4 regions of the Gelria sp. Kuro-4 genome follow, and region 2 is predicted to be linked to each of the others. Evidence: riboswitches for the same ligand, from Rfam matches in the RefSeq annotation. Region 2 holds a riboswitch; each other region holds the start of a gene.
What was found. Region 2 has a riboswitch for lysine ahead of K5554_RS03850 (YfcC family protein). Riboswitches for the same ligand answer to the same signal wherever they lie in the genome.
Positions count from the first base shown of each region.

Region 1: linked by a shared signal. The riboswitch ahead of K5554_RS02840 ((2Fe-2S)-binding protein) and the one ahead of K5554_RS03850 (YfcC family protein) in region 2 are both predicted to bind lysine.
Region 3: linked by a shared signal. The riboswitch ahead of K5554_RS04925 (APC family permease) and the one ahead of K5554_RS03850 (YfcC family protein) in region 2 are both predicted to bind lysine.
Region 4: linked by a shared signal. The riboswitch ahead of lysA (diaminopimelate decarboxylase) and the one ahead of K5554_RS03850 (YfcC family protein) in region 2 are both predicted to bind lysine.

Region 1 covers NZ_AP024619.1:537,948-545,817, reverse strand. Annotated here, with positions in the region: gene K5554_RS02865 (TRAP transporter large permease subunit) at 1-725, opposite strand, end outside; gene K5554_RS02860 (FAD-binding oxidoreductase) at 896-2,098, opposite strand; gene K5554_RS02855 ((2Fe-2S)-binding protein) at 2,095-2,370, opposite strand; gene K5554_RS02850 (4Fe-4S dicluster domain-containing protein) at 2,360-2,785, opposite strand; gene K5554_RS02845 (NAD(P)/FAD-dependent oxidoreductase) at 2,761-3,873, opposite strand; gene K5554_RS02840 ((2Fe-2S)-binding protein) at 3,855-4,172, opposite strand; lysine riboswitch at 4,296-4,481, opposite strand; gene K5554_RS02835 (phosphoribosyltransferase) at 4,567-5,229, opposite strand; gene K5554_RS02830 (polymer-forming cytoskeletal protein) at 5,617-6,042, opposite strand; gene K5554_RS14380 (M23 family metallopeptidase) at 6,136-7,056, opposite strand; gene K5554_RS02820 (DUF4446 family protein) at 7,169-7,675, opposite strand; gene K5554_RS02815 (ParB/RepB/Spo0J family partition protein) at 7,715-7,870, opposite strand, start outside.
Region 2 covers NZ_AP024619.1:744,993-752,862, forward strand. Annotated here, with positions in the region: gene K5554_RS03830 (transglycosylase domain-containing protein) at 1-1,295, opposite strand, end outside; gene K5554_RS03835 (MFS transporter) at 1,441-2,826, shown strand; gene K5554_RS03840 (DMT family transporter) at 2,865-3,791, shown strand; gene K5554_RS03845 (amidohydrolase family protein) at 3,808-5,181, shown strand; lysine riboswitch at 5,351-5,536, shown strand; gene K5554_RS03850 (YfcC family protein) at 5,615-7,033, shown strand; gene K5554_RS03855 (M20 family metallopeptidase) at 7,102-7,870, shown strand, end outside.
Region 3 covers NZ_AP024619.1:972,722-980,591, reverse strand. Annotated here, with positions in the region: gene K5554_RS04940 (flavocytochrome c) at 1-938, shown strand, start outside; gene K5554_RS04935 (FMN-binding protein) at 958-1,302, shown strand; gene K5554_RS04930 (amidohydrolase) at 1,538-3,190, opposite strand; gene K5554_RS04925 (APC family permease) at 3,229-4,614, opposite strand; lysine riboswitch at 4,803-4,988, opposite strand; gene K5554_RS04920 (GntR family transcriptional regulator) at 5,214-5,879, shown strand; gene K5554_RS04915 (carbon-nitrogen family hydrolase) at 5,960-6,772, shown strand; gene K5554_RS04910 (DUF2848 family protein) at 6,791-7,477, shown strand; gene K5554_RS04905 (DctP family TRAP transporter solute-binding subunit) at 7,553-7,870, shown strand, end outside.
Region 4 covers NZ_AP024619.1:2,091,241-2,099,110, forward strand. Annotated here, with positions in the region: gene K5554_RS10465 (site-2 protease family protein) at 1-601, opposite strand, end outside; gene lysA (diaminopimelate decarboxylase) at 769-2,109, opposite strand; lysine riboswitch at 2,214-2,397, opposite strand; gene K5554_RS10475 (acyl-CoA dehydratase activase) at 2,486-3,457, opposite strand; gene K5554_RS10480 (acyl-CoA dehydratase activase-related protein) at 3,435-4,553, opposite strand; gene K5554_RS10485 (acyl-CoA dehydratase activase-related protein) at 4,550-5,506, opposite strand; gene K5554_RS10490 (spore germination protein) at 5,523-6,989, opposite strand; gene spoVAE (stage V sporulation protein AE) at 7,001-7,351, opposite strand; gene spoVAD (stage V sporulation protein AD) at 7,376-7,870, opposite strand, start outside.

The DNA.
Region 1 (7,870 bases), 210 kb from region 2:
CCGGACCGCAGCACGACAATGCCCGCCAGGACGGCGAGGGGCAAAAGGCGCAGCCATTCCTGCGCCAGAATCCGGCCGGCCGTCCGGTCCGGGATAAGCTCGGCGGGCAATTCTTTGATGCGCACGTAGCGCCAGACGGTGAAGAGGCCCACGATGACGCCGAGGCTCACGGTTACGTAGCCGGTGTTCACCACCGGGTCGACCGGCGTACCTACCAGGCCGGCGGCTAGAAAGAAGGCCTGGGTGATGGGCGGCATGATGGAACCGAGGATACCGCCCAGGAGGATGATGACACTTGTCTCCTCGGGGCTGAGGCCCAGCTCCGCCAGGGAGAGCACCACCAGCACCCCGATGACCGTGACGGCGGCGATGGCGTCACCCAGGAGGGACCCCGCCAGCACCAGGGTGAGGAGCACCGCCGCGATGAGCCCCTTGGGCGAGCGGCCGAAGAGGGCGCGGAAGGTGTTGAGCACAGTGTCCATGGTGCCGAGGCTAACCTGGGACTGGGCATAAATGCTCCCGAAGATGGAAAGGCCGATCACCCAGGCGATGCGGTCGATGCCGTCGATGGCCGCCAGGAGGGCCGCGCCCGGGGCCACGCCGCCGAAGAGGAAAGCCAGGAAGGCGGCGGTGAGAAGCCCCAGGCGCACTTCCCCGCCGATTTTGGGAAGGGGTATCAGGATAATCAGGAACAGGGCCGCCACCGGGATGAGGACGCTCAACACGGGCCAACCACCTCCTCGCCACTGCAGGTCTCGTTTGAATAAAAAGTGCGGGCGGCACAAAGGGTTCTCCCGTCGGGCGCGAGATCCGACCCCGATCGCGAACGACGGGCGATACAACTTTCGCTGCATCACCGGCGCCGAAAGAGTATCTTCTTTCGTCGGCTGGGTGCTCAAGGCGTGACCTTCAGCTGCCCGCCCTGGTCTTTGCCGCGGGCAAAGCGGTCCACGGCGAACTCGGCCAGGGGAAACGACGTTCGGCCGCTGAGGATGAGCTCCGCCAGCAGCCGGCCGGTGATGGGGGCCAGGGCGATCCCGTCACCCTCGTGCCCCGCCGCAATGTAGAGATTCTCCCACCCCGGCGCTTTGCCGAGGAAGGGCAGGCCGTCGGGGGTGTACGGGCGGAGCCCGGCAAAAGTGCGGACGGCGTGGAGCCTCGCCAGCGCCGGCATGATACGGGTGGCGTGGCGGACGACTGCCCTGATGCCGAGCGGCGTGGTCCCCTTATCCCAATCCACAAATTCCCGCGTGCTGCCGATGAGAAAGCCCCCGCTCTGCGTTTGCTCCAGGGCCAGCCCCACCCCCAGGCGCAGCGCCTCGTCCTCCGCCGCCGCCAGCAGCTCCGGGTGGTACTTGGCGGCGATGTAGCGGGCACAGAGGAAAATGTGGTGCACCAAGGGCGGAGCCGGCTCCGTTACCACCAGCTGGCCGCGGCGCGGCCGCAGCGGCAGCTCCAAGCCGAGCGGGGCGACGAGCTGCGGGGTGAAAACGCCCGTGGCGAACACCACCGCCCCCGCGGCGATCTCTTCTCCCCCCGCCACCACGGCGCTGAGGCGCCCGCCGGCGCGGCGCAGCCTCTCGAGCGGCGTCCCCTGGCGCAGCGTCGCCCCCAGCCGCGCTGCGGCCTGAGCGAACCCCAGCACCACCTGCAAGGGATTCACCTGGCTGTCCTGGGGGCTGTAGGTGGCACCCACGATGTGCGGTGCCAGGGCGGGTTCCAAGCGGCGGGCCTCGTCGCCGGAAAGGAGGCGCACGTCCAAGCCGATGGCCTGTTGCTTGGCCATAAAGGTGCGCATGGCCGGAAGTTCTTCTTCGCGCTCAATGACGATGAGCCCGCCGCAGTTGTTGTACTCAATATCCCACTCCAGCTCGTCCGCCAGGCCCCGATACAGCTCCGCGGACGCCAGGGCCAGCGACAGGTGTACCCCCGGGCTTTTCGACTGGAGGATCACAAAGCCGTCGCAGGCGGAAGACGTCTCGGCGCCCAGTTCCGCCCGCTCCACAAGAAGAACATCCGCGCCCTGCTTGGCCAGGTAGTAGGTGACGGCGGTGCCAATAACGCCGCCGCCCACCACCACCACATCCGGAGCCTTCATGCCTTCTCCCCCTTCAGGCCGGCCAGCATCAGCGGGCGCGTCGGCGGGCGGTAAGTGCCGGGGGGGATCTGGGCCGGGCTCTGGCCTGTCTCCTGGGCGAGAAGCTGGATGATCAGGCGACGGCAGGTGCATCCCTGGCAGAGGCCCATGCCGGCCCGGGTGAATTTTTTGATGGCTTTCACCGTGGTCGCTCCGGCGCGGATGGCACGCCGGATGTCGCCCTTGGTTACCTCCTCGCAGCGGCAGATGATCACATCGTCGTCATTTCTCATCGCTCAGCCTCCTCATCCCCCGCACTTCCGCGGCCAGGGCACTGGGTACGGCCAGGGTAACCAGCCAGGTGCCGTCCGAGGTGCGCACCTGGCGCACCGCCGTCACGGGAGCGGCCGCCACCGCCCTGCCTTCACGGTCTACGGCGGTCACCACAGCGCCCACCTTAGGCAGCGGCAGGAACTCGTAGGGGAAGGTCACCTCGGCCGCCTCGCCCTCTTCCTTCACCAGGAAAATGGCCAGGCCCGGGCAGGCGGCGACGCACAGGCCGCAGCCGCTGCACTTGGCTGGGTCCAGGCGCGGGCGGGCCGTGATAGGCTCGCCCACCTGGATGGCCCCCTGGGGACAGGCCGTCTCGCAAGGGTTGCAGGGAATCTCCTCGGGACACTCGATCACTGCCACCGGCCGCCGCTGCATTTGAGCCACCCTTTCACGATTTCCTCCTGGGCGCGCCGGCGCCCGCCGCCGAAGGGCCCGCTGCGCAGGGCTTCGAGCCTGCGGCGCGCCGCTTCCTTTTCCGCTTCCAGCTCCGGGCCGCCCCGGCCGGCGAAGGCCGCCGCCGCCAGGCCGGCCAGGCACCCCTCCTCCAGGGCCGTGGAGGCCTCCTCTACGCCGGCCGCATCCCCGGCGACAAAGAGGCCGGGTACGGTGGTTTCCATGTCGGCGTTGTGGAGCGGTACATGCCCGCCCAGGGGGCCGGAGTATGCAAAGCGGCACCCGGCCTGCCACGCCAGCTCCGTGAGCGGAGTTAAGCCTACCGCCAGGCAGATGAGGTCCACCGCAAACGTCTGTTCGCTGCCCCGCACCGGCCGCCCGTTGTCATCCAGGGCCGCAATGGTGACCGCCTCGAGCTCTCGGCCGCCGGCGGCAGCCAGCACCGTGTGCCGCGTCCAGATGGGAACGCCCGCGCGCCGGAGCTTCGCCGCATGGACGGCGTAGCCGCCGATGTGCGGCGCCGCCTCCACCACTCCCAGCACCTCAGCCCCCGCCTGCAGGAGCTGGTAAGAAACGATCAGCCCGACGTTGCCGGCCCCCACCATAAGCGCCCGCCGCCCCGGCAGCACGCGGTGGAGGTTCACGAACGTCTGCACCGCCCCGGCGCCCATCACCCCGGGCAGGGTGCAGCCGGGAAAGGCCAGGGCGTTTTCGCCGGCGCCGGTGGCCAGTACAATGGAACGCGCCGTAAGGGTGGAGGTGGTACCCTCCCGGGCCACGCCCAGGGTGTGGTCAAAAAGGCCGTAGGCCACTGTATCCATCCACAAGGCCACGCCCTGGGCCCTGCAGGCGGCCCCCAACTCGGCCGCGATGCGGAAGCCGCGCACCCCGGCATGGTGCGCCCGGGAACCGAAAAATTTATGGATCTGTTTGCGCAGCTGCCCGCCGGGCACGGCGTTTTCGTCGATAAGCACCACGTCCGCTCCGGCTCGGCGGGCGGCCAGGGCCGCCGACAGCCCGGCGGGCCCGCCGCCCACCACGGCCACCTCCGTCACTTCCGCTCCGGCCACTGCCCCAGCCCCCTTTGCGTCTCCACCTTCATGCCCGCCCGAACCGGGGTGACGCAGGTACGGACGTTGGGGACGCCGTCCACCGTCATCACGCAGTCGGTGCAGCGCCCGATGCCGCAGAAGGGGCCGCGCGGCTCGCCGCGCCGCTTGGTGGTGCGGAAGGCGCGGATGCCTGCGGCGAAAAGCGCGGCGGCGATGGGTTCGCCGGCGCGGGCCGGTACCTTTTTGCCGTCCACCTCAATCCAAACCACCGGGGCCGCGGGCAGCGGGCCCAGGATGGGGTGTTCTTCTATGCGCAACTCTTCCTCCCCCTTTACCATTTCTGCGCTCCGCGCGGGGGGGTTCCCGCCGTAAAGACGCAAAAACAGCCAGGCAGACAGGCCTGGCCGTATAGGCGCTTGAGCCCATCTCTCCCTCCCCAGCTGTGAGATAGCTCACCACCTGCGGTCCGGGGTGGCCGCAGGTGACAGTCCGGCAGCTCTTAACTGCCGACCCAGCTCAGGCGCCTGGAGCGGTCGCCCGGCTTCGGCGGCGGCCCCTTTCCCCGCCCTTCTCCGCTGCCCTGCTCTGGGCGGCTACTCATGGCCTGCCGCGCCTCTACCCCACCTCAGCGCTACAGCGCGTCGCAAGCAAGGACTGAGATGAGGCAACTATTCTTTTAATTCATATCTTACCGCTCATTATCCGGGGGTGTCAAGGGGGATTCCCGGGGAGCGAGCCGGGGTCTTCCCAGGCGGCCTTAAGGAGACGGATCACCTCGTCGTCACTTACCGGTGGGAAAGCGGCGTAGTACTCCCCCACAGCCTGAAAGGCGGGCGGCTCCTCGAGGCAGAGCACCTCATCGGCCACAGCCCGAAGGCGCGCAATGCTCTCGGCGGGGCCCACGGGGACGGCCAGAGTAAGGCTGGCCGGCCCGTCCCGGCGCAGAAGACGCAAGGCCAACAGGTCTGTGATCCCGGTGGCCACGCCGTCATCCACGAGGATGACATGCCGGCCGCCGACACGGGGCGGGGGACGGTCACCGCGGTAAAAGCGCAGGCGGCGCGCAGCCTCGGCCGCCTGGCGCGCCGCTTCGCGCCGCAGGTAATCCTCGCCGACGCCCAGACGGGCAATGAGGGCAGCGTCCCTGAGCTCGGTACCGTCGGGGGCCACGGCGCCGATGGCCAGCTCGGGATTAAAGGGGCTGCCTATTTTGCGCGGTTGGATGATGTCGAGGTCGCCGCCCAGGCGCCGCCACACGGGGAAGGCCACCGGCACCCCGCCCCGTGGAACGGCCAGGATGAGCGGATCCGGCTTCGCCACCTCGGCGAGAGCGACGGCCAGCTGTTCGCCGGCTGCGCGGCGGTCGCTGAACATGAGCCACCCCTACCTGTCGTTCTGCTCGTACGTCGTCCTTACCAGTATGGGCGGACAGAAAACGCGTTATGTACGGCCGGCGGCCCTCACGCGGCCGCCGCCGGGGATATGCTCTTCGGTTTCAACCAGGAACGGGCGTTGTCCCCAAGTTCCCCTGCCGCTTCCACGGGAAGGGGGCGTTCCGCCGGCGCTTTCACCTTCTGGTCCGTGAAGACCTCAACGCCGGGCGCGACCGCGGCCGGCGGCAGAATCCACTATGAAGGCGACATCCACGGGGCCGTTTCTTTGCCCCGTTGATCACACGTGTCAAGACAAACTTACGCTGCAGGCGAAACTTCCACCTCACGGGCCATGGGCTCGGGCCGCGTGGTCTGATGCCTTTCCCTCTTAAGAGGAGGCGTTAGCGAAGGCGTTCTCCATTTCGGGAGCCGCCGCCGTGCTCTTGCGGGCGCCTTCTTCCGCCCCGCGCATCTCGCAGGTGCCGAGAAAGAACCCGCCATCGCTTACCGCTAGGTTGGTCACATGGATCTTGCCCCGCACCTTGCCGGTAGCCGTGATTTCAAGGCGGCCCTCCAGGTCGAGTTCCCCCTCCACCTCCCCGGCCACGGTCGCATGGCGGGCCTTGATGTTGGCGGTGGCGCGCCCGCTTTCGCTGATGACGACATCGCCCTTTACGGCGATGTCACCTTCCACCCGGCCCTCGATGCGCAGCGTACCGTGCGCCGTGATGTTGCCTTTAAACTCGGTGCCCCGCCCCAGGATGGTATCCACCTGGTCGTAATTGATCTCGTCCTTCTTTTTTACAGCAAACATGCAGCGTGCATCCTCCTTCGGCCCTCCAGCCCGGGGAAGCGCCGGAACCACCGCCCCCGGCCTCCCGCGCCGGGGAGCAGAGGGTGTCTTCCGTTACAGCAGGAAGTCCAGCGGGTTTTCCTTGCGGCCCTGGTAAATGACCTCGTAGTGAACGTGCGGCCCGGTGCTGCGCCCGGTGTTGCCCACGTAAGCGATGACCTCGCCCCGTTTTACGGTTTGACCGGCGCGCACATTGAGCTTGGAGTTGTGCCCGTAAGCGGTCTGGTAGCCGTAGCCGTGATCGATGATGACGAAGCGCCCGTAACCGCTCTTCCACCCGGCGAACACCACGCGGCCTGCGCCGGTGGCCCGCACCGGTGCGCCGTACGGGGCGGCGATGTCCAGGCCTTCGTGGAACTCTACGCCCGGGCCGAAGGGTGAGCGCCGGAGGCCGAAACGGGAGGTTACCGAGCCGCGTACCGGCCAAGCGTTTGGTACATGTTCCAGACGCTGCCGGTACTGGGCGACCCTGGCCTTCAGATCCGCCAGGCGCGCCCGGGTGGGTTCCAGCGCCCCGGCTGCGCTGCCCAGCACCGCGTCGATATCCGCGGGGTGCACACCGCGGGACGCTCCCCCGCGCGGTGCGCTCTTCGCCGGCTGCGCGGCTCCCTCAGGCCCCCGGGGCAGGTCCAGCATCTCCCGCACCTGGCTGTCCAGCGTGTTGAGCTCATTCAGGCGCTCTTCCACATCCGCCGCCCGCGCGGCCAATGCCTCCAGCTGGCGGGCCTGCTCGCGGTTGACGCTGCGCAGGGCGTTTATTTCGGCCGCCGCCGAACGCAGGCGCAGGTAGTCGTAGCCCAACCAGGCCAGGCTGAGGGCGGCCAGGACGGTGCACAAGGCACCCAGGCGCAGGAGCACAGTGGGTATGCGCAGGTTGCGGCACTGCTCACCGGAATGAGGCGCGATGATAACGGTGAAGGCGGGAGGTGGCGGTGCGGGGCGACGCCGGCGGACCAAATTGTGCGGAAGTCGCAATGGAACCACCTCAAGCAAAAGCGCTATTGATGTTCGATTGCCCTTTGTTTAATCATTCTCCGCCCTCGCTGGAAATTCCTGCTCATGGGAGTATAAAAAGGGTACAGGCCTTTTAATGTGCCTGTGCCGTAGTAGCGATGGCCTGTTCTTCTTCTGCGGTGAGGTGGTAGGTGGACTTTCCGCCCTGGACCGGTTTGGCATACACCCGCGATTCATCGCGACCGAAGAGGCTGCTCAGTACCACGCCGTCCCCGTGCCCATCTAAGATGGCAACGGCAAAGCTGAGATCGCTGCCCGTATCGGGGAACGCGTTGAACCGCACGATCCCCACGTGCTGTACCGCGCGTTGTTGTGCCGTTTCCAGTTCCCGCAAGGCGAAACGCAGGTCCCGCAGCGCCTCGTTCTGCTCACGCGCCCGGCTTAAGGTTTCATTGAGGAGGTCTTCGAGGGAGGCGGCGGCATTCCCCGCCATGAAAGCCCGGTAACGCCTGGTAAGCACCCCCACCCGCAGCCAGAGCAACACCACCAGTATGAGCAGAATGGCAACCGCCGTGAGGAGGACGAGGAGCACGGGAACGGCCCCCGTGCCGAGCAGAGAAGAGAGGTAAGTGCTGTCCATAGAGAAAGGTTCGCTCCTTTTGTAGCTTGCAGCCTGAGGTTATAGGCCGGCCTCCCGCGCCAAGAGGCCGGTGAGCCGTTCCAGGTCTTCGGTCGAGTAGTATTCAATCTCGATGCGGCCTCCCCGGCGGCCGGGTTTGATGCGCACCTGGGTCGCCAGGGCGTGCTTGAGATTCGTCTCCACTTCCACCATCCA
Region 2 (7,870 bases):
TTAGCGGGGCCCAGCTCGTAGTTGAGCCGTGCCGAGACCACGTTGTCCGAGATGGTGAGCGCCTCGCGCAACGTCAGCGGGCGGAAGTGGTAGTCCTGGCTGCCGTAATCGGTGGGCGTCCAGGGCGGCTGGCCGGGCACCGGCAGGGCGATGGGTTCGCACATGAAGGTGCTGGCCGCTGTGTAGCCGTTTTCCATCGCCGCCAGGTAGACAAAAGGCTTAAAGGCTGAGCCCGGCTGGCGCGGGGCCACAGCCCGGTTGAGCTGGGTCTCGCTGAAGTCCCGCCCGCCGATCAGCGCGCGTATCGCGCCGCTCCTCGGGTCCAGCGCCACCAGCGCCCCCTGCGGCTGCGTTACGCCCCGCGCGTCGCGGAAGGAGACGGGCAGCCCCTGGCGGAAGGCGGCCTCGGCCGCTCCCTGCACAGTAAGGTCCAGGGTGGTGTAGATGTTAAGACCGCCCTTGTTGAGAACGTCCGCGCCGTAGCGCGGCTCCAGCTGCCGCACCACGTAATCCACAAAATAGGGTGCCCGCCCGGTACGCGCCTTCAGCCCCACAAGCCTGAGCGGCTCGTTTTCCGCCGCCCGGGCCTGCTCGGCGCTGATGTAACCCAGCTCCGCCATGCGCTCCAGTACCACCTTGCGGCGCTTCAGCGCGGCCGACGGGTCGATATACGGCGAGTAGCGGGCCGGGCTGCGGGGCAGGCCGGCCAGGAGCGCCGCCTCGCCCAGGGTCAGGTCGCGGGCGTGCTTGCCGAAGTAGGTTTGGGCGGCCACCTCGGCACCGTAAGCCCCGTGGCCGAAATAAATGGTATTGAGGTAGAGGCGCAGGATCTGCTCTTTGGAGTAGCGGGCCTCCAGCTTTAAGGTTAAGAGCAGCTCGCGGATTTTGCGCTCGAAGGTGCGCTCGGGCGTCAGGTAGAGGTTTTTCGCCAGCTGCTGGGTAATGGTGCTGCCGCCTTCCACCACGCGCCCGGCCCTGAGGTTGCGCACGGCTGCGCGCGCGACGGCTACCGGGTCTACGCCGAAGTGTTCGTAGAAACGGTAATCCTCTATCGCCACGACGGCGTTCCTTAAATCCGGTGCGATGTCGGTAAGCGGGACGTCCACCCGGTTCTGGGTATAAAGGCTGGCCACCTGCTGCCCCTGGATGTCGAACAAGCGGCTGGCCAGCGGGACGGCCGCCTGCGGTAGGGGAGTAAAGAGGACGTAGGCGCCGAACGCCAGCGCCAGGACAAGAACGGCGGCCAGCGCCAGCTTAACCAGGGTGACGCTGGTTCTTCGTACATGCTTGGGCACAAGGATCAACCCTTTTCCTTCATCTTTTCTTAGTATTGCCTCTGCTGGAAAACCTATACAGCAGAACCAGGCAGGAGATGGGCGCCGGCCGGCGAAGAAAATTAGAAACCGTGTGCGGCAAAAAACGAAGCAAAGAAGGGAAGCGATGGTTAACCGGACGGCTTTGGAGGCGCGGCTCCTCCGCCGGCGCTGGCTGGTCTGGGGGATGCTGGCTTTTTCCTTTCTTATTGTTTTCTTTCACCGCATCGCCCTGGCGGTGGTGGCCGATCAGCTGATGGCCGAGTTCCACCTCGGCGCCGCCGCCCTGGGGAATCTCGGGGCCGTGTACTTTTATGTCTACACCGTGATGCAAATCCCCAGCGGCGCCCTGGCCGATACGTTGGGCCCCCGGCTCACCGCCAGCGCCGGTACCCTGGTGGCGGGGATAGGCTCCATTGTGTTCGGCCTGGCGCCGCACCTGGGCGTGGCCCTCGCGGGGCGGTTCCTCGTCGGCCTGGGCGTTTCCGTGGTCTTCATTTCACTTCTTAAGATTCAAACCGAGTGGTTCCGGCCGCGCGAGTTTGCCACCATCACCGGCCTCACCTCCCTGGTGGGCAACAGCGGTAACGCCCTGGCGGCCGCGCCGCTGGCCCTCTCGGTGGCGGCCATCGGCTGGCGTAGCTCCTTTGTGGCGGTGGGTGTCCTGGGAAGCCTGGTGGCGGCGGGCTGCTGGCTGGTGGTGCGCAACCGGCCCCAGGACATGGGCCTGCCTTCCATCGCCCAGCTCGAGGCCAGAGAAACAGGGCGGCGCCCGCCGGCGACGGCACCGGGGGGCCGCATCTCCCTGATGCGGGCGCTGGGCTACGTGCGGAGAAGCCCGTACACCCTGCCGCTTTTCATTGCCGCCTTTGGTCTCAACGGCTCGCTCATGGTTATCTCCGCCATGTGGGGCGTACCTTACCTCATGCAGGTTTACAGCCTCAGCCGGGGCGAGGCGGCGCTTTATACCCTGGGCACGGCCGTCGGCGTGATGCTGGCGGGACCCCTCACGGGGATCATCTCCGATGGCCTGCGGCGCCGCAAGGCCCCGCTCCTCGGCTTCACCCTCCTGACGGTGGCGCTGTGGACCCTGCTCGTTGCCTGGCCGGGCCCGCTTCCCCTGCCGCTGCTGCGCGTGCTCTTTTTCCTCCTCGGGCTGAGCTCGGGCGGCTACCTGCTGGTGATGTGCGTGGCCAAGGAAGTAAGCCCGCACGCCATCGCCGGGGTCTCCACTGGGACCATCAACACCGGCTCGTTTCTCGGCGCCGCAGTCCTGCAGCCGCTGGTGGGGCTCATTCTCGATGCCACCTGGGAGGGGGAGCTGGCGAACGGCGTGCGCCTCTACCCGCTGGCCGGTTTTCGCTGGGGCTTCCTGCTTTGCCTGGTGGCTGTGACGGCGGCGTGCGCGGCCGCCTTACGCCTGCCGGAGACGCGGGCCGAGAACATTGCGCCGGCCCTGCCTTTACAAGAATCTGCCTGCCGGCCGCCGGCACCGCCCGGCGCCACGGCCTGAAAGCATGGTCCAACTCTGGGAAGGGGGTTATGAGCCCTATGCCGCTCAAGGTGGTTCTGGCGCTTCTTTTCGTCATCACCGTGTGGGGTGGTTCTTTCCCCGTGGCGAAACTGGCCCTGGCGGAGATCAGCCCCATCAACCTCGCCACCCTGCGCTTCACCCTGGCGAGCCTGCTCTTTTTGCCGGTGATGGGGCTGGGCCTGCGGCGAACGGGGGAGAGGTTGCCGCGCCCGGCGGGGCGCGACTTTATCATGTTCAACGTTCTGGCCCTCCTCGGCGTCACCACCTACTTCATGGTGCAGTACACCGCCGTCAGCCTTACCACGGCCTCCAATGCCGGGATCCTCATCGGCATTGCGCCGCTTTTTGTGGCCGTGCTTTCGGCCCTCTGGTTGGGTGAACGCCTTACCGCGCGGAAAATCGCGGGGATCGCCGTGGCCATGGGCGGCGTGGCTGCGGTGATCAGCCGGGGCACATTCCGCTTCTCCTTCGGCAGCGCCGGCCTGGCCGGGGACCTGCTCATGGTCCTCAACGCCTTCTGCTGGGCGCTTTTTTCCATCCTGGGCAAACAGATGATGCGCCGCTACTCGCCGCTTATCACCACCTTTTACATCACCCTCCTGGGCACGCTCTGGTTCTATCCGGCGGCCCTTCCGTTGGGGGTGCTGCCGGCCGCAGCGCGCCTCACAGCGGGCGGCTGGCTGGCCGTGGCCTTCTTGGGGGCTTTCTGCTCCGTAGGGGGCTACTACTTCTGGTACTGGGGGCTCTCCCAGGTGGAGGCCAGCCGCGTAGCCGTCTTCCAGTACCTACAGCCGCTGGTGTCCTTTGCCCTCTCGGCGCTCATGCTGGGCGAACAGGTGAACCTCGCTACCCTGGGCGGAGGGCTCTTCATCATCGCCGGCGTGGTGCTGGTGACGCGGGCACCTGGCAGTGCCGGGGAAAAACGCGCCGCAGTCGATGCGTAACCATGGAGGTGCAGATATGCTGGATTTAGCCATTGAAAACGTGGTCTTCGCCGACCCGGCGGGTGAGCTCAGCGGGGTGGGTGCGGTGGGCATCGCTGGCGGGCGCATCGCCGCCCTCGGCAGGAGCGTCCCGGCCGCCCGGCGCGTTATCGACGGGCGGGGGCTCACGCTGGCGCCCGGCTTCATCGACCTTCACATGCACGAGGATCCCCTGAGCGGCGAGGGGGCGTCGGCGGTCATCGGCTCAGAGGTGGCCGCCTGCCAGGCGCGCATGGGGGTTACCACCTCCGTCGGCGGCAACTGCGGCCTGGGCACGGGCCACACCGGGACTTACCTTACGCAGCTCGAGCGCCAAGGCAGCCTGGTGAACTACGCCACCTTCGTCGGTTATACGGCGCTGCGCCACGAGCTGGGCATCGGCGACGAGTACCGGCCCGCTGCGGCGGGCGAAGTCGCCCGCCTGCGCGAGGCGGCGCGGGCGGCGCTGGCGGCGGGGGCCGTCGGCATCTCTTTTGGCATCGAGTACACCCCGGGCGCACCCACCGACGAGCTGCTCGCCCTGGCCCGGGTGGCCACCGAGTTTCCAGCGCGCCTCTTGGCGGCGCACTTTCGCTCCGACGCCGACCGGGCGCTCCCTTCCATCGAAGAGATGATCTACCTGGGCCGGGCGACGGGCCTGCCCTTTCAAATCTCCCACCTCGGAAGCTGCGCCGCCTTCGGCATGATGCCGGCGGCGCTGGAACTCATCGCAGCGGCGGCCGCCCGCGGCGAGCGCGTGCTGGCCGACTGCTACCCTTACGCCGCCTTCTGCACCTTCATCGGTGCGGCCGGCTTTGACGGCGATTGCCTGGCCCGCTGGGGCGCCGACTACAGCGCCATTCAGGTAGCGGAGGGGCCCTACGCCGGGCGGCGCTGTGACCGTGCCCTGTTTGCAAAGCTGCGCCGGGAAGCCCCGGAGACCCTGGTGGTGGCCTTCGTGTTGCGGGCCGATGAGGTGCTCCTGGCCCTTAAGCACCCGCTGGTCCTGGTGGGCAGCGATACCCTGCTGCGCGGCGGGCAGGGCCACCCGCGCAGCGCCGGCACCTTCCCACGCGTGCTGGGGCGCTTCGTGCGGGCAGGGAAAATGGCGTTTGCCGACGCCCTGTATAAGATGACCCTGGGCCCGGCTCGGCGCCTGGGCCTTACGGACCGCGGGCGCCTTACGGAAGGCGCCTGGGCGGACCTGGTCCTCTTCGACCCGGCGGTGCTCGCGGACCGGGCCACCTTTGCCGAACCGGCGCGCGCGCCGGAGGGCATCGAGCTGGTCCTGGTGAACGGCCGGGCGGTGGTGGAAAAAGGCCGGCTCACCGGCGCGCGTCCCGGCCACATCTTGCGCGCGCCGCAGCAGTGAGCAGGCCGGCGATGCGCCGGCAGCGGCGCTCCTTCGCAGTATTGAGAAAAACTTTGATAAGTTGATACCTGACCCCGGGGAAGGCGGTTGACAGGGGGGCGGGGGCGTGGTATCATCACCGTGAAGATTTGCTCAATCTCAATATGGGCCTCATCTCAGCCTTTCGCTGGGGTGAGGTAGAGGCGCGGTTGGTCAAGAGTAGCCGTCCAGAGCAGGGCAGCGAGGAGGGACGGGGAAAGGGGCCGCCGCCGAAGCCGGGGGCCGGCGCCGGGCACCCGAGCTGGGCCGGCGGGAAAGACCCGCCGGACTGTCGCCGGAGGCGTCCCCCAGCCGCCGGCGATGAGCTATCTCACCGCAAGGGGAAGGAGGGGTGGAAGCAGTTTATCCTGCAGCCATCGAGGCTGCTTATTATTTTTCAGAAGGAGGACAAGCCGTGGCTAACGATAGCACGGGACAGACCCGGCGGCGCCGGCGTCTCCATGTCCCACACGTTTACGTCCTGCTTTTTGCCATCCTCATCATCGCCGCCGTAGCCACCTGGGTGGTCACCCCTGGAGCTTACGACCAGGTGGAAGGCCCCCGCGGGCGCATGGTGGTCGACCCGAACTCTTTCCATGTGGTGGAGCGGGCCCCGGTGGGCTTCTTCGGCCTCTTCCAAGCCGTGCACAAAGGCATGGTGCAGTCGGCGGATATCATCTTCTTTATTTTTGTGGTTGGGGCTTCTTTTTCCGTCATCAATGCCACCGGAGCCATCGAGGCCGGGATTGAAGCGGCGGCGCGCGCCCTCAAGGGCAACGAGCGACTGGCCATCCCCGTCCTCGTCCTCCTCTTTTCGCTCGGCGGGGCCATATTCGGCATGGCGGAGGAGACCCTGGCTTTCATTCCGATCATTGTGCCCCTGATGCTGGCCCTGGGCTTCGATTCGGTGACGGCGGCGGGCATCGTGCTGGCCGGGGCCAACGCCGGTTTTTCCGCCGCCTTCATGAACCCCTTCACCGTCGGCGTGGCGCAGGGCATCGCCCAGCTGCCGCTCTTTTCGGGTATGGGCCTGCGCCTGGCCGCGTATGCTAGTTTCGTCCTGGTGACGGCGGGCTACATCTTTTGGTACGCCGGCCGGGTGAAGGCGAACCCAACCCTCAGTTCCACTTACGCTGAAGACCGCGCCAAAGAGCAGGACCTGGGCCTGGATAAAGTGCGGGAATTCAAGCCGCAGCACTCGTTGGTGCTCCTGGTGCTGCTGGCCTCGGTGGTGACGTTGGTCTACGGCGTGGTGGAGCTCGGCTGGTATATCACCCAGATCTCAGGGCTGTTCCTGGCCATGGGCGTCCTCGGCGGGCTGGCGGGACGCCTCAGTCCGGACCAGATCGCGGAGGAATTCGTCAAGGGCGCCAAAGAACTGACCTACGGCGCCCTCCTCGTGGGCCTGGCGCGCTCGCTGCTCGTGGTGCTCTCCGACGGCCACATCATGGACACCCTGCTCCACGGCATGGCCACCGCCATCAGCGGTCTGCCCAGCCTCCTCACCGCCTGGGGGATGTACGGCGTCCAGTGCGTGCTGGACTTCGTGGTACCCTCGGGGAGCGGCCAGGCGGCCGTGTCCATGCCCATCATGGCGCCCCTGGCCGACCTGGTGGGGGTCACCCGCCAGACCGCCGTGCTGGCGCTCCAGTTCGGCGACGGCATCTCCAACATCTACAGCCCCACCTCGGGCTACTTCATGGCCGGCCTCGCCCTGGCCGGTGTTACCTGGCCCAAGTGGCTGCGCTGGGTCGCCCCCCTCATCGCTATGCAGTACGTCATCGGGCTGACCTTCATGACCATCGCCCAGCTTACCCACTACGGCCCCTTCTAACCCGGGGTCAGGTATCAACTTTCCACTGTTTTTCTCAAAACTGCAACGCGGGAGCGGGAGGTCGCAGAATGGAGAATGACTTGCGCACCCTCAAGCAAAAAGCCTGGGGGGAGGTAGAGCGGCTGAAGCCGCGCCTGGCAGAGATCTGCCTTGCCATCCATGCCCACCCGGAGCTGGGCGGGGAGGAGTTCTTCGCCCTCGACCTTCTGTCGCGGGAACTTGCGGCGGCCGGCTTCGCAGTGGAACGGGGGTATTTCGGCATCCCCACCGCCTTCCACGCGGTGCTGGCCGGCCGGGCGGCGCGCCCGGCGGTGGCCTTCCTGGCGGAGTACGATGCCCTGCCGGGCCTGGGCCACGCCTGCGGCCACAACATCATCGGCACGGCGGCGCTGGGCGCGGCCCTGGCGCTGGCGCCGCTTCTTGCGGCTCTGCCGGGCGGCATCCACGTTTTCGGTACCCCGGCCGAGGAGACGAACGGCGCCAAGGTGCCCCTGGCCGCCGGCGGGGCCTTCCGCGACATCGATGCCGCCATGATGATCCACCCCTCCGGCCGCACCGTGCTCACCGCCCCCTCGCTGGCCATGGACGCCCTGGAGTTCCGCTTCCGCGGGCGGGCGGCGCATGCCGCCTCCGCGCCGCACGAGGGGATCAACGCCCTGGATGCGGTCATCCTCACCTTCAACGCGGTGAACGCGCTCCGCCAGCATGTGCGCCCCGATGTGCGCATCCACGGTATCATTACCAGGGGCGGCGAGGCCCCCAACATTGTCCCCGAGGAGGCCGTAGCGCGCTTTTACGTGCGGGCCGCGCGCCGCAAATACCTGGATGAGGTGGCGG
Region 3 (7,870 bases), 230 kb from region 2:
GGCCGATCTCGGCCCTGGTGAAGGCGGCAGAGAGCAAGGGAGTTGAAATCTTTTACGAAACCCCGGCCGTCGCCCTTATTACAGACGGCAACGGTAAGGTCACCGGTGTGGAAGCGAAGAACAAAGAAGGGCAAGTTCTTAAGTTCAACGCTAAGAACGTAGTCCTGGCAGTAGGCGGCTTTGCAGCCGATCCGGAACGTTTGGCGAAGTACACACCCGCGGCCAAAGGTGTTATTTATGCGGGCAGCCCCGGCACAACCGGGGAGATGCTTGATGAAGCGCTTAAGCTGGGAGCCGACACGGTAGACCTGGACGTGCCTTGGCTCACTCCCACGGTTGAAGTGGACAAGAAGCAACTTATCACGTCGTTGGTTCTTTCCAAGGGTGCCATCTTGGTGAATTCTCAGGGCCGACGCTTTTCCGACGAAACGGCATCTTACGCCGAAACCGCCCAGAAGGTACTGGAACTGGGTGAGCCTTTCGTCTACGAGGTCTTCGACAGCCGGGTCAAGGAGCTTGTCTATAAGGTACCGGAATACATCAAGAAGGGCATGGTCACCGAGGCCGCAACCTTGGACGAACTGGCCGAGAAAATGGGCGTTCCCGCTGACAACCTGAAGGCCACCGTTGCAGAGTATAATAAGGCGGTCAGAAAGGAACAGCCGGATCGGTTCGGGCGGGAAATCTTCGTTGAGGAACTAAAAACGGCTCCTTTCTACTTCATCAAGGTCAAGACAGGTACGATCATGACCCCGGGCGGCCTTAAGATCAATGCCGCCTGCCAGGTACTGAATAAGGACGGCTCTGTTATTCCGGGCCTCTATGCTGTGGGTGAAACGACCGGCGGTTACCGGGCCTACGGCTACATCGGCGGTGATTCACTGACACATGCGGCCGTCACCGGCAAGGTCGCGGGAACCAATGCGGCAAAAGAGTAAAAGGGTGGGAATCAAAGCAATGAAAAGATTAGCAGCGGCAGTAAGTTCGGCATTGGTCCTAATGTTGATCACTTCCGGTTGCGCTCCGGCAGCGAAGTGGAAAGACGGCACCTACAGCGGCAGCGGTAAAGGAATGGGCGGCCCGATCGCCGTTACAGTAAAGGTCGAGAAGGGTAGAATCACGGCCGTGGACGTCACCCAGCACCAAGAAACACCGGGCATCAGCGATTCCGCCATCGCCAAGATTCCTCAGCTCATTGTTGAGAAACAATCCACCGATGTGGAAGCGGTGAGCGGGGCCACGTACACCAGCAACGGGATCAAAGAAGCTGTCCAGAACGCTTTGAGCCAAGCCAAGAAATAGGCCTTCCTTTGCAGTTCCAACCTTCACCCCGTATCGTTTACGCCAGGCACAGGCGCGGGTCAAGCAGCCGTACTTCACCGGCGCCTGTGCCTGCAGTCCAAGAAGAAAAGCCGAGGACCTGTCCCGCAGTGGGGGCAGGTCCTTACGCTTGGAGGAAACCGGGAAGTCCAACACCGAAAACGGGAGAACCGTTTCCCGGCCAAGGGGTTTCTTAGGAATCTGCCGGAACGCGCTCCTAAGACCGCCGGTACACCACCCGCCCGGCAGAGATGGTGAGGCGCACGTCGTTGGCCAGGGCGGTTTCTTCCGGGGCGGCCAGGTAGTCGCCGGCGAAGGCGGTGAGGTCGGCCAGGTAGCCGGGGGCGAGGCGGCCGCGCTCGCCCTCGGCGCGGGCCACGTAGGCCGCACCCTCAGTGAAGAGGCCGAGGGCCGTAAGGGGCGCCAGCTTCTCCGCAGGCTGCCAGCCGCCCGCCGGGTTCCCGGCCGGGTCGGTGCGGGCGATGGCGGCGTGCAGGCCAAGAAGCGGGTCGAGCGGTTCCACCGGGCAGTCGGAGCCGCCGGCCAGGTGTAGACCCCTCGCCAGCATGGACTTCCAGGCGTAGCTGGTGCGCGCCCGCTCCTTCCCCACCCGGCTTTCCACCATGGGCCAGTCGGAGGCGACGAAGCGCGGCTGCACGTCCCCGGCTACGCCCAGCGCCCGCATCTTCTCCCAAAGGGCGGGGTTCATGATCTGGCAGTGCACCAGGCGATGGCGCGCGTCCGGTCGCGGGTACCTGGCCTGGGCCGCTTCAACGGCCTCGAGCGCCAGGCGCGCCGCCCGGTCGCCGATCACGTGGACAGCCACCTGAAAGCCGGCCCGATGCGCCAGGGTCACCATTTCTCTAAGCTCTTCCGCGGCGAAATTCATCAACCCCCGCTCGCCCGGCGCATCGCTGTACGGCTCCTCCAGCGCTGCCGTGCGGGCTCCTAGAGAGCCGTCAGAGACGATCTTGATGGGTCCCAGGCTGATCAGCTCCGAAGGGGACTGCCAGTCCTGCGCCGCCGCCAGCACGTCCTTCAGTTCCCCCAGGGAGCCCACGAGGAGCGCCATCCGGATGCGCAGGGGGAGTCTGCCGCCCTCGGCCAGGGCGGTGTAGGCCGCCGCAGCGCGCGCAAAGCCGCCGGCCGAGCCTAAGTCGTCTGAGTGGGCCTCGGTGAGCCCGGCTTGAGCGGCACGCGCCGTGGCCAGCGCCAGGGCCTCCTCCAGGTCGGCCGGCCCGGCGGCCGGAATGGCCCGCTGCACCAGCCCGATGGCTCCCAGCTCAAAGACAATGCCGGTGAGCTCGCCGCCCTCGCCCCGCTGCAGCCGGCCGCCCTCGGGATCGGGGGTGGCCGCCGTGAGCCCGGCCGCCTCGAGGCCCCGGCGGTTGAGGAGGGCGGCATGGCCGCAGATGCGCGAAAGCAGCATGGGGTTTTCCGGCGCGATGCCGTCGAGATCTTCCTTCCGCGGCAGGCGCCCCTCAGCCAGGAGGTTCTGGTCCCAGCCGCGTCCCAGCACCCAGCGGCCGGGCTTGATCTTGCGCTGCGCTACAAAGTCGGCCACGCGCCGGCGCAGCTCTCCCACCGAGCGCACCCCGCCCAGGTCCACCTGGTTCAACGCGAAGCCGTAGTGCAGCAGGTGCAGATGGGTATCGGTAAGCCCGGGGACCACCGTCAGGCCCTGCGCATCGATAACCTCCGTCTGGGGTCCCAGGTAGGCCTTAAGTTCGCTTTCCGTGCCCACGGCCAGCACGCGGTTCCCCCGGACGGCCACCGCCTCAACTTCCGGCTGCTCCGGCACCAGGGTGAGCACGCGCCCGCCGCGCAAGACTAAGTCTGCTTCCATAAGGAGGGGCGCCGACCCGGCCAACGCCCCCAACACCTCCTTGCACAAATTCTCTTCATTGCTCATTCGTGCCCTGAGGCAACGCCCTCCGCCGCCAGGCGTGCCTCGCGCCGCGCCTGGGCCGTCTTAAACCAGTAGTAGGCCGGCACGCCCAGGGCCGGGATCACCAGGCCGAAAAGCGAGGAACGCGGATCCTCTTTGAGACAATTGATCAAAAGGAAAAGCGAGGTGAGCACGGAGAGGACCGGCACCACCGGGTACCCCCAAACTTTATAGGGCCGCGGCAGGTCGGGATACTTCTTGCGCAGGATGAAGATCGAAACGATGGTGAGGGTGTAGAACACCCAGCCGGCGAATACCACCATGGTGGTGAGCTGCTGGAAGGTTCCGGTGTAAAGAAGGATGATCGCTACAACCGCCGAGGCGATAAGCGATGGGATGGGCGTGCGGTAGCGCGGGTGCACTTCGGTAAAGAGCGGGAAGAAGAGCCCGTCTTTTGCCATGGCGTAGTACATGCGCGGGAATACCAGCACGCAGCCGTTGGTGGAGCCGAAGATGGAGATGAGTGCGCCCAGGGTTACCAGGGAAGCCCCCCAGGGGCCGAAGATGAGTTTGGCCGCCGCGGCCGCCGGCTTGGCGTCCTCGGCAATGGCAGCCGCAGGAAGCACTTTGAGGAGCGCGAAGTTGAAAAGAACGTAAATCGCCGTAACGCCGCCGATGGCGATGAGCAGGGCCAGCGGCAGGTTGCGCTGCGGGTTCTTGATTTCCTCAGCGATGGTGTTGACGTTGCTCCAGCCCTCGTAAGCCCAGAGCGAGGCGATGAGGGCCATGCCGAAGGAGCTTATGAGGCCCGCGCCGCCGGGGAAGACCGTCATGGTGTTGCCGGCAGAGCCGAAGATAAGGCCCGCAGCGATGATGATGACGATGGGCAGCAGCTTCGCCACCATGAGGACGTTTTGCACCTGCCCGCCCAGCTTAACGCCCAGGGCGTTGATGATAGTAAGGAAAATGATGGTGCCGATGGCGAGCATCTTGATGCCAAAGGGGCTGAGGGGCACAACGGCGCTGAAATAGGTGGCGAAGGCCACCGCCAGGGCGCTGATGGAACCGGACGCCGAGACAAAGAAGGCCGTCCAGCCCTGGAGGAAGCCAAAGAGCGGCCCGTACGCCTCGCGCAGGTAAACATAGGCGCCGCCCGCCCGCGGGATGGAGGCGCCCAGCTCGGCGTAACAGAGACCGGCCAGCAGCGTAATAATGCCGCCCGCCAGCCAAGCGAGGAGCGCCAGCCCCGGTGCCAATTGCGAGCGCTGCAGCACAAAGGAACCCAGGAAGAAAATGCCGGAGCCGATCATGATGCCGCCGATGATGGAAACGCCTTCCCAGAGGCCCAACTCCCGCTTGAGCTCCGTGTCCAAGCTGGCAAGCTCGGCAATCTTGGCATTGCTCATGGTTTTCCCTCCCTCAAATCCTCTTAAACCAGTGTTTTGGTGTCGGCCCCGCTTCCGAGGTGGCGTTCCTTCGGGGTTGCCCTTGCCTGGGCCGCGCGGCAGGCGCCGCCGGCAAAATGGGTAAAACAAAAGCCAGGCAGACAGGCCCGGCCCTGAAGGCGCGTACAGCCCATCCCTCCTTTCCCCTGCGGTGAGATAGCTCACCACCGCCGGCCCGGGGAAGCCGGCGGTGACAGTCCGGCAGTTCTTAACTGCCGACCCAGCTCGGGGTTCCGGTGCGGCACCCCGGCTTCGGCGGCGGCCCCTTTCCCCACCCCTCGTCGCTGCCCTGCTCCGGGTGGCTACTCTTGACCTGCCGCGCCTCTACCTCACCTCAGCGGTGCCCAGCACCCGAAGGACTGAGATGAGGCATTGATATTATATTTGTTCATTATGATAACCCCTTAAAGAACAACCGTCAAGAGAAAATAGGGATTTTCTGGTGGATACCGGGTTAAGTTTTGTACCTTAAAAAGCAGGGTTTTCCCGTAACTGTGGCGAATACCAATTTACATATACACATTGTATACAGGTTGTATGGGGAGGTGGAGGGATAGGTTATGGGCCAAGACCCTGCTTACCGTTCGTCTAAAGAAAAGGCCTATAAGCTCATCAAGCAGGCCATAATCACCCGGGCTTTCGCCCCTGGTCAGTTTTTAAGTGAAAATGAACTCTCTAATTCATTCGGCGTCAGCCGGACGCCCATTCGTGAAGCCCTGCAGGCCTTGGAGGTTGAAGGTTTCGTAACGCTCATCCCGCACAAAGGAGCGCAAGTGGCCGAGATTTCCCTGAAAGACTTGGATGAAGTGTACGAACTAAGGTTGGTGCTGGAGCGCTTGGCCGGGCAGAAGCTGATCGAGCGCAGCAACGAAATCTGCCTGCAGCAAATGACCGACGTCCTGGGTGTGCAGACAGAGCTGGCGCAACGGCACCAGTCGGTGGAATTCATCGCGGCCGACCGGGAGTTTCACCTGGCCCTGGTGCGCGCAGCCGGCAATGAACGCCTCTACCGCTTTTACGACAGTTTGCGCGATCACCTGTTGCGCCTCGGGCTGGAAGCCATCCAGACACCTGGTCGCATGGCCCAAGTACTGGTTGAGCACCAGGCCATTCTTGCCGGGTTGAAGGAGGGGTCGTACGCCAAGTTCAACGATGCCATAACGGCTCACCTGAGTATCACCAAGCTGGCGGTGGGCAAGAACCTGCCGAACCTGTGGCGCCCCTAGCGCCGTGCCCGCTTGCCCGCTGCTTGCCAAACTACGCTGAAAAGACGCTGTTTACTGCGCTTGTAAGGAGGAGTGAGGGTATGTCACAACTGAGAGTCAGCGTGATCCAGATGCAGGTCGAGTTGGGTGAGAAAGAGCGCAACCTGGCGCACGCCGCTGAGCTGATCGCGCGCGCGGCCAAGGACGAACCGGATGTGCTTCTGCTCCCGGAGACATTCAACGTGGGCTTCTTCCCCACTGACTTGGCGGCCCATGCCGACGCCGCCGAAGAAGGAGAGAGCCGCCAGCTGCTGTCCGGGCTGGCGCGCGAGCACCGGGTGAACATTGTCGGCGGTTCGGTGGTACGCTTCGGCCTGGACGGCGAGGTGCGCAACACCACCTACGTTTTTAACCGCGTGGGGCAGGAGGTGGCTCGCTACGACAAGATTCATCTCTTCTCCCCCTCGGGGGAAAAGGACCGGTTCGCCGCCGGGACCACCCCTTCGCTCTTCACCCTGGAGGGCATTTCTCTGGCCAGCATCATCTGCTACGACCTGCGCTTTCCTGAACTTGTGCGTGGCCTGGCCCTGGCCGGTGCCCAGGTGCTCTTTGTCCCGGCGGAGTGGCCGCACCCGCGGGTGGAGCACTGGCGCACGCTCTTACGAGCCCGGGCCATCGAGAACCAGTTCTTTGTGGTCGCCTGCAACGCCTGCGGGCCGGTAGGCAACCTGGTCAACTCCGGTCACTCCGCGGTCATCGACCCCTGGGGCGAGGTCCTGGTGGAAGCAGGAGAAGAGGAGGTGATCCTGAGCGTCAACCTGAACCTGGACAGCGTCGCAGAGGTGCGCCGCCGCATCGCTGTCTTTGCCGACCGCCGGCCGGAAGTGTATGCTCCCGCACCGCAATGCAAGTAAACGAGCAGGAGGAACAACATGCAGCAATTATCCTTTACCATCGCACGGCCGCAGCGCCCACCGGAAACCATCGTCTACCCGGTAAGCCTGATCCTGTGTCTCGGTTTCGCCGGCCGGGATCAAGACAAGGTACGCGAACATATCCGTGAACTGGAAGCAATCGGCGTTGAATGTCCGGCCAAAACACCGGTGATTTATCCGGCAGGCGGTCTGCTTGCCACCACGGACAGCGTCATTCAAGTAGTCGGCGGCGAGACCGGCCCGGAGGTGGAGTTCGTCTTTCTCCCCTACCAAAGGCGCCTGCTGGTCGGCCTGGCCAGCGACCAGACCGACCGCAGTTTGGAAAAAACGAGCATCTACAAATCCAAGCAGATTTGCCCCAAACCGCTTAGTAACATCCTCTGGGACTATGAGGATCTAACCGATCATTGGGATAAGTTGGTTCTTCGCGGCTGGGTAGGGCCGGAAGGGCAAGAGACGTTATACCAAGACAGCCCGGCCAGTGCCCTCCTGCCGGTGCCAACCCTTCTGGAACATGTACGCCAAGAGTATCCCAATCTTGAAGGCGCCGTCATCCTTTCTGGAACAGTACCAACCCTCGGTGGGCTGGCGACACCTGCACGGTTTACCGCGCTCTTGCACGACCCGGTATTGGGGCGGGAAATTCGGCTCACCTACGGGGTGCAGGACCTCCTGGCCAGGTAAAGGAGGTGAGGTGGTTCCAAGAGGTTATAGCCACTAAGAGTTCATAACACATTGGACATGAGAGGGGATACGAAAGTGAAGCGCCAGGTTGTACTTATAGCAGTGGGTCTCTTGATCGCCGCCGTGGCCTTAGCAGGTTGTGGTGGACAAGGCCCGACCGGGCAGGGCGGAAACGCTCCGGCAGGTCAAGGGCAAGCCACGGGAAGCGTGGTAATCAAGTATGCCGTTGTCGGCCCCGACGAACATCCGTACACCATCATGGCAACTAAGTTCAAAGAGTTGGTAGAGGCAAAAACTAATGGCCAGGTACAAGTGACCATCTTCCCCAACGCCCAGCTCGGCAGCGAGCGGGAAATGGCTGAAGGTGTGCGCATGGGCACCATCCAGATGACC
Region 4 (7,870 bases), 1.3 Mb from region 2:
GGTCGGTCACGCTGTACAAAACCTGGTACAACCAGGAGGCAAGCGGTAAGAGGATTATGCTGGTCAGGCCCAGGTAAAGGAGCACGATAAGGATTACCGGGCCGTACGGCTCCCAGCGCGCCAGCTCATAGGCTGTGCGGCGCGGCAGCAGCTCCGCCAGCACCTTTGAGCCGTCCAGAGGCGGAATCGGTATTAAGTTAAAGACAGCCAGAAAAATATTATACCACATGGCCAGCTCCACAATGCTGGCCAGGCCTTCGTTGAAGAGCAGCACCTGCAGCTTAAGGAGAATTAAGAGGACAAGCGCCGTCAGGACGTTGGCCCCCGCTCCAGCCAGGGAGACGAGGATCAGGCCGGCCCGGCGCGGCCGCAGGTAATTGGGGTTTATCGGAACCGGCTTGGCCCAGCCGAAGCGCACCAGCCAGAGCATTAAGAGCCCTAAAGGGTCCAGGTGAGCCAGCGGATTAAGCGTCAGCCGCCCGTAAGCGCGGGGCGTGGGATCACCCAGCGCATCCGCCACCTTCGCATGGGCATACTCATGTACCGTCAGCGCCAGCAGCAGGGCCGGAATGCGAAAGATCATGTCGCGGGCAAGCCACATACGTACCTTCCTTCCTCTTTGTCCCGCGGCCCGGCCGGTCCAGTCGCGCTTCATCGCCTGCGCGCCGGCGCCTTTCCCGGCGTGCCACTTAAGGGAAATTATAGCACAACCAAGGGGCGAAAAAAAGCCAGAACGGGGCCGGTCCCCGTCTGGCTTGCGCATTCGTTTCAGCGCACCGCCCGCAAAGACTCCTGCTCACGCCACGCGGCGGGAATGCGGTCGTTGCGCACCAGGTCCGCCAGGCTTTCCCGCTGGACCACCACAGAGGCCCGGCCATCGCGGACAAAGACCACCGCCGGGCGGGCCAGGCGGTTGTAGTTGCTGGCCATGGAATACTGATAGGCCCCGGCCGTAAAGACGGCGATGAGGTCGCCCGGCTCCAGCCGCGGCAGGTTAATGTCTTGGATGAGTACATCGCCCGACTCACAGCACTTGCCGGCAATGGTCACCACCTCGGCCGGCAGGTGATTCGCCTTGTTGGCCACCAGGGCGCTGTAGCGCGACCCATAGAGGGCCGGGCGCGGGTTATCGGCCATACCACCGTCCACGGCGACGTAGGTGCGCACGCCCGGGATTTCCTTGCGCGCCCCTACCCGGTAGACAGCAGTTCCCGCCGGGCCGACGATGGAACGGCCGGGCTCGAAGATCACCTTCGGCAGGGGAAAGCGCTTCTCCTGACAGTAAGCCTTGAGGGCCGCCGCGATGGTATCGATACAGGCGGCCGGGCTCACCGGGGCATCGTCGTCGCTGTAGTACACCCCCAGCCCTCCGCCCAGGTCCAATTCCTCGAAGGTAAGGCCGGTGAGGCGCCTCACTTCGCCAAGAAAATCGATCATCACCTGGGCCGCTTTAACGTAGCCATCAAGGGCAAAGATTTGCGAACCGATGTGACAGTGCAACCCTCTAAGATCCAGGCGGCTCTTCGTTAGAGCCTCCTCCACTGCCGTAAGCGCCTGACCGTTTTCCAGCGTAAAGCCGAATTTGGAATCCAGTTGGCCGGTCTGAACGTAAGCGTGGGTGTGCGCCTCAATCCCGGGCGAGACCCGGAGGAGAACACTCACCCGCTGGTGCAGCCGTGCCGCCACTTCTTCCAGGAGGTCGAGCTCGTAAAAGTTATCGACGATGATGCGCCCCACCCGCGCCCGCACTGCTTGCTCCAGCTCGGCCGGGCTCTTATTGTTGCCGTTGAAGTAAATGCGTCCCGCCGGAAAGCCCGCCGTCAGCGCCGTGTAGAGCTCGCCGCCGGAGACCACATCCAGGGCCAGTTCCTCTTCCTCGGCCAGGCGGCACATGGCCAGGGTGCAAAAGGCCTTGCAGGCGTAGGCCACCTCGGCCCGGGGGAAGTTCGCCTGCGCCGCCTTGCGCCAGCTGCGGCAGTTGGCGCGGATGAGCTCTTCATCCATGACATAAAGCGGGGTGCCGTACCGCGCTGCCAGGTCCGGTACAGGCACACCGCCGATCTCCAGATACCCTTGCCCGTTTATCCGGGCCGTCCCCATAAGCTTCATTACGTCCGCCTCCTCGCTTGTTTAACCCTCCGCTGGGGAGTAAAACTAAACGAGAAAGCGGCCTTTAGCGGAACGGGACACTCTCATCCCTGGCTACCCCCTTTCCGTGAGATAGCGCTCCACCGGCAGCCACGGTAAACCGCCGGTGACAGTCCCAGACTTGTTCAGCCTGGGCCCAGCCGGGAAGCCGGCGCCTCTTCCCTGCTTCGGCGACGGCCCCTTTCCCCCGCCTTCCTCGCTGCCCTGCTCGAGCGGGTTACTCTTGGCCCTCGCGCCTCTACCCCACCTCAGCCGAGATGAGGTGCTAAAAGTTTGCGCTTATCATAACACGCCCCTGTCCCCGCTGTCAACGCCGTGCGGCGCCGTAACATACATTTTACCTGCCGGCGGCCTCGCCGGTGAGGCTCCAGCGGCCGCAGCGGTCGCCCCAGCGCGCCAGCACCCGGTCGCCGGCACGAATCTCCACCACCTCGCACTGGTTGGCGCAGCCGCTGCAGGAGCGGCTGGCCACCTGAAAACGCCAGCGGCTCACGTCAAAGCCCTGGAAGCGGGAAGGGCTGCCGTCGGCCACGGCCCGGCGGGCCAGCTGGGCGGCCCCCAGCGCCCCCATGACCGCGTGGTGCGCCGGTACCGTGACCGCCCGGCCCAGCGCCTCTTCAAAGGCCCGGCGCATGCCCACATTGGCCGCCACGCCGCCCTGAAAAAGAATAGGGGAGCGGATTTCCTTCCCTTTAGCCACGTTGTTCAGGTAGTTGCGCACCAAGGCCTGGCAGAGCCCGGCCACGATATCCTCCACCGGGTGTCCCAGCTGTTGCTTGTGAATCATGTCCGACTCGGCAAAGACAGCGCAGCGGCCGGCGATCCGTACCGGGTTGGCGGCTTTCACGGCCAGGCCGCCGAACTCCTCGATGGGCACGCCCAGCCGGGCCGCCTGGCGGTCGAGAAAGGAACCCGTTCCGGCCGCGCAGACGGTATTCATGGCAAAGTCCACCACCACGCCGTGGCGGAGGATGATGATCTTGGAATCCTGGCCCCCGATCTCCAGCACCGTCTGCACGGCCGGGACCTGGCTCAAGGCGGCCACCGCATGAGCGGTGATCTCGTTTTTCACCGCATCGGCGCCCACCATGGCCGCCGCGAGCTGCCGCCCGCTGCCGGTGGTACCAACACCGGCGATGCTGAGGCGCGCAGGGATTTCCCGCTCCACGCAGGCCAGGCCCTCCTGCACGGCCCGGATGGGATTGCCGCGGGTCCTGAGGTAAAGGCTGGTGAGCACTTCCCCCCCTTCGTCTAAAAGTACCAGGTTGGTGCTCACCGAACCGACGTCAATGCCGAGATACGCCTGCAAACGCTGTTCCTCCTTCTTTCTGCCGGCGCCGGGCGCACAGGAGGTCGCAGAAGGCCTCCAGCCGGGTGCGCACCCCTACCTCACTGGCATGCTCATCCAGCATAAAGGTGAGGACAGGAATACCCACATCCCGGCTCACCTTGGGCAGGATGCTTTCCGCCACTATTTCCGGCATGCAGGTGAGCGGCGCCAGCTGAATAACCCCGTCAAAACCGGCGCGGGCGTAACGCACGGTCCAGCTGATGCTTTCCAGGCCGTGCCCGCCGACAAAGTGGCCCAGGTAGGGCGCAGCCAGGCGGTACTCTTCCCGGTCGTCCCTGAGGTGCAGGGAGTGTAGCACCAAGTTGGTTTTCACCCAGTCGCTGAGGTAGATGGAGCGCTCCACGATAGCGCCCATTTCCCCCAGCACGCGCTCCAACTCCAGGTTCACGGCCGGCTCCAGCACCGTGTAAATCTCGCCCACGATCCCGATGCGCAGCGGGGCCTCGCCTTCCCGGCGAGGCAGAGCCTTAAGGAGTACCTTCCCCCGGCGGGCCGCCTCCTCCACCTCCGGCACGCTGCCGGCTTCATCCACCTGGTCGAGAATCCTTTGCCACGCCCTGGTGGTGGCCCCGCGCTCACCTTCCTGCGCCCGCGCCCGATGCACCTCGTGTTCCAGTTCGTCCAGGACGGTCAGCTTGCGCCAGGCCAGCCGGCCGGCCCGCCAGATCTCCCGCAGGCCGGCCCCGCCGGTGATGTCGCGCAGGCCCTGCCAGAGTTCCCGCCAGTGGCCCTGCGGGGGCTCCAGCACCACCATGCGCAGATTTACTCCCAGGTCGCGCAAGATTTCCTGCTCCACCTGGGCGTAATAACCGAAGCGGCAGGGTCCCACCCCGCCGGCCATCACCACGGTATCCGCCCCTTTGCGGGCCGCCTCAAGGAAGTTGCCCACGTTCACCTTGAGCGGCAAACAGGCGAACTCCGGTGCATAGCGCGTCCCCAGGCTCAGCGTCTCCCGGCTGACCGGAGGAGGCACCACCACCTCCACCCCCAAGGCCGTAAAAAAAGCGCGCAGCGGGATATAGATGTGCCCCATATGAGGAAAAGTCACCTTCACGACGCGCCCCTCCATTCGATCATGTCCAGGAAAGCCTCCACGCGGGTCACCAAACCGCCTTCACCCGTGTGCTCATCCAGGGTTAAAAGGAGAAAGGGTAAGCGTCCCCGGCGGTGGGCGCGGCGTTCCAGGAGCTCGCCCACCAGGGAGTCGGGGCCGCAGCCGAAGGACACCACGTGGATGATGCCGGCGACACCGCCCCCGCGCAGGTAGTGGCCGCCTGCGCCTAGGATGAGCCGGCCCAGGCTCCAAAAGAGCGACTTGGGAAGCCGTGCCGCCTCGGCGGCGATGAGCCGGCTGGGCAGCATCTCCGCGGTAAGCACGCGGTAACCCCGGCGCTTAAGGCGCGCGATGAGTCCCATGTTGACAAACTCGTCGAAGACGTTGTAAGGGTGTCCCAGCACCAAGAGGGTGCCCTTAACCGGTGCGGCCGCTGCTTCCGGGGCCACGCCTTCCTCCTCCAGGGGTGCCCTCCCCTCACCCAGGCGCACCAGGTAACGCGCCTGTTCGCCGGCGGCCGCCCGCCAGGCGGCCCTGGCGTCCGCAACCGTAAAGCCCAGCACCCGGGCCGTATTAAGCAGGCTGTTCTCCCAGGCCCGGCGCCCCAGGCGGGCGTTCAACGTGGGCCCGAGCACCGGGGGGAGCTTCAGGCCGGCATGGCGCAGCATGTCCGGCAGGCCCATGAGCTTAGGACAGATGTAGGTTCCCGGCTCGGCGCTCACCAGCCGCGGCACGAAAAGATAATCCACCCGGGGAACCAGCTGGAGGGTGTGGCCGTAGAACACCTTCACCGGCAGGCAGGCCTCGGGGACGGCCGCCAGGACTCCCTGGTTGAGGATCTCCTTGGTGGTGGGCGGGGAGGTCACCACCTCCACACCCAGGCGCTGCCAAAAGGTCAGCCAGAGCGGGTGGTAGTGGTAGTAGAGCAGGGCGCGCGGTATGCCCAGCCGCATTCTCAGCTTCACCTCTTCACGTGTTATCAGCGCGGGGCGGGAGCCGGTCCGGGTCCTGGGGATGCAGGGCCCGCGGCCGGAACCTTTTCACGGGGATGGGGCGGCGCAATAAAATATCCCAGAGGGCCGCACCGTCCCAGGGCAGGAGCGGCCAGAGGTAGGGAACATTAAAGGATTTGGTAGCCGTAAGGAGGATAAAGAGTCCGATGAGACCGGCGGCCAGCCCCGTTCCTCCCCAGGCACCCACCAGTATGAGCAGTGCCAGCCGGCAGAGCCGGACGGCCATGCCGAACTCGTAGCTGGGGGTAGCGAACGTCCCCACCGCGGCGATGGCCATGTACACCACCACCTCGGGTATAACCAGCCCGACCTTGGACGCAAAGTCGCCGATCATAAAGGCGGCGATGATGCCGAGGGCGGTGGCCAGGGCGCTGGGCGTGTGAATGGCGGCCATGCGCACAAGATCAAGGCCTAGTTCCGCAAAGACAAACTGGAAGAAAAGGGGCACCTTCCCCAGCTTCTGCGGCCCGATAAACTTGAGGGCCGCAGGCACAACCTCGGGGTGGAGGGCAAAGAGCAGCCAGAGCGGGGTGACGATGAGCGACGCGGCCACGCCGAAGAAACGCACCCAGCGCAGGTACGCTCCCACCAGCGGGTTCTGCCGGAATTCCTCGGCGTGCTGCACATGGTGAAAGAGCGTGGCCGGGGCGATGATGGCGCTGGGTGAAGTGTCCACCAGGATCAGCACGTGTCCTTCAAGAATGTGCACGGCGGCCACGTCGGGACGTTCGGTGTAACGCACCTCGGGAAAAGGGTTCCAGGTGCCCAGGGTAAGAAATTCCTCAACCGATTTTTCCGCCATGGGCAGGCCATCGATATCGACGGCCTTGAGGCGCTCCTTAATGAGCTTAACCAGTCCCGGGTCCGCAATGTCTTTGATGTAGACGACGGCAATATCGGAGAGCGACCGCTTTCCTGCCTGCTGCAGCTCCACCCGGAGCTTGGGGTCACGAACGCGCCGGCGGATGAGAGCAGTATTGAAAACAAGCGTTTCGGTGAAACCGTCGCGCGAACCGCGCGTTACCCGTTCAATATCCGGCTCTTCCGGGCCGCGCGCCGGGTACTCGCGCGCGTCAATGACGATGGCCTCCCGCTGCCCATCGATAATGAGGGCCACGGGCCCGGCCAGTACCTGCTTGGGGATGTCCTCCAGGGAGTCAACGGTGTCAACCTCAATGTAACCGATGTACTGCGCCAGCAGTTTTTGGATGGGTTGCGGAGCGACCTTGTCGGGTGTAAGACCCTGCAGAATCTGCAGCAGCCGCAGCAGGACCTGGTCCTTGGCGAAGCCATCCACAAAGATCAGCGCCGCCTCCCGCCCGGCCACCGTCAAACGCCGGGAAACAATATCGAAGCTTTCCTCAAGGCCGAGTTCGGCCTCGAGATAAGCAAGGTTGTCCTCGAGCTTCCGGGCCAGCTCCACCCTCGTCCCCCCTAGCCCTTCGGGTTAAAGAGGAGCGCCATGGCAAAGCCGAAGAAAACCGCCGCTGCGATGCCCATACTGGTGTTCTTAAACACCCCGCTTAAGATCCCCACGGCACCCTTGGCATCGATTTCCTCAAACACCCCGCTCACAATGGAATAGCCGAAACCGGTGAGCGGAATGGTTGCTCCCGCTCCCCCCACCTGCACGAGCTTTTCGTAAATCCCCAGCCCGCTGAGCAGGGCGCCCAGGGAGACAAATAGAACCAGTACGTGGGCCGGCGTCAACGGTGTCAGGTCCATCAGGAGTTGGCCCACAGCGCAAATGGCTCCTCCCACCACAAAAGCCAGTAGGTACTGCACGGTACATGCCCCCTACCCTCGCACTTAGACTTTTTCCACGGATACAGCGTGGGCAATGCACGGTATGGATTCACCCTGCTGGTAAGAGGTGGGGCTGAGCAGCGCCCCGGTACTCACCAAAAGCACCTTGCGCCACTTGCCGCTCAGGAGCCCGCTGTAAAAGTAGCCGGAAAAAACCGCTCCCGAACAGGCGCACCCGCTCCCGCCGGCGTGCACATCCTGGTCCGGCCGGAAGATCAGCACCCCACAATCGGTATAATTGCGGCTGAGGTCATAGCCTGCTTCCGCCAGCATGTCCTCCGCCAGGGCCTTGCCCACGCTCCCCAGGTCGCCGGTGGCGATGACATCGTAATAATCCGGGGAGCGTCCCGTGTCCACAAAGTGCTGCTTGATGGTGGCCACCGCCGCAGGCGCCATGGCGGAACCCATATCGTTCACATCTTTGATACCCATGTCCACCACCTTGCCCGCTGTGGCACAGGTGAGGGCGGCACCGGAACCGCTTTCCCCGATGACGGC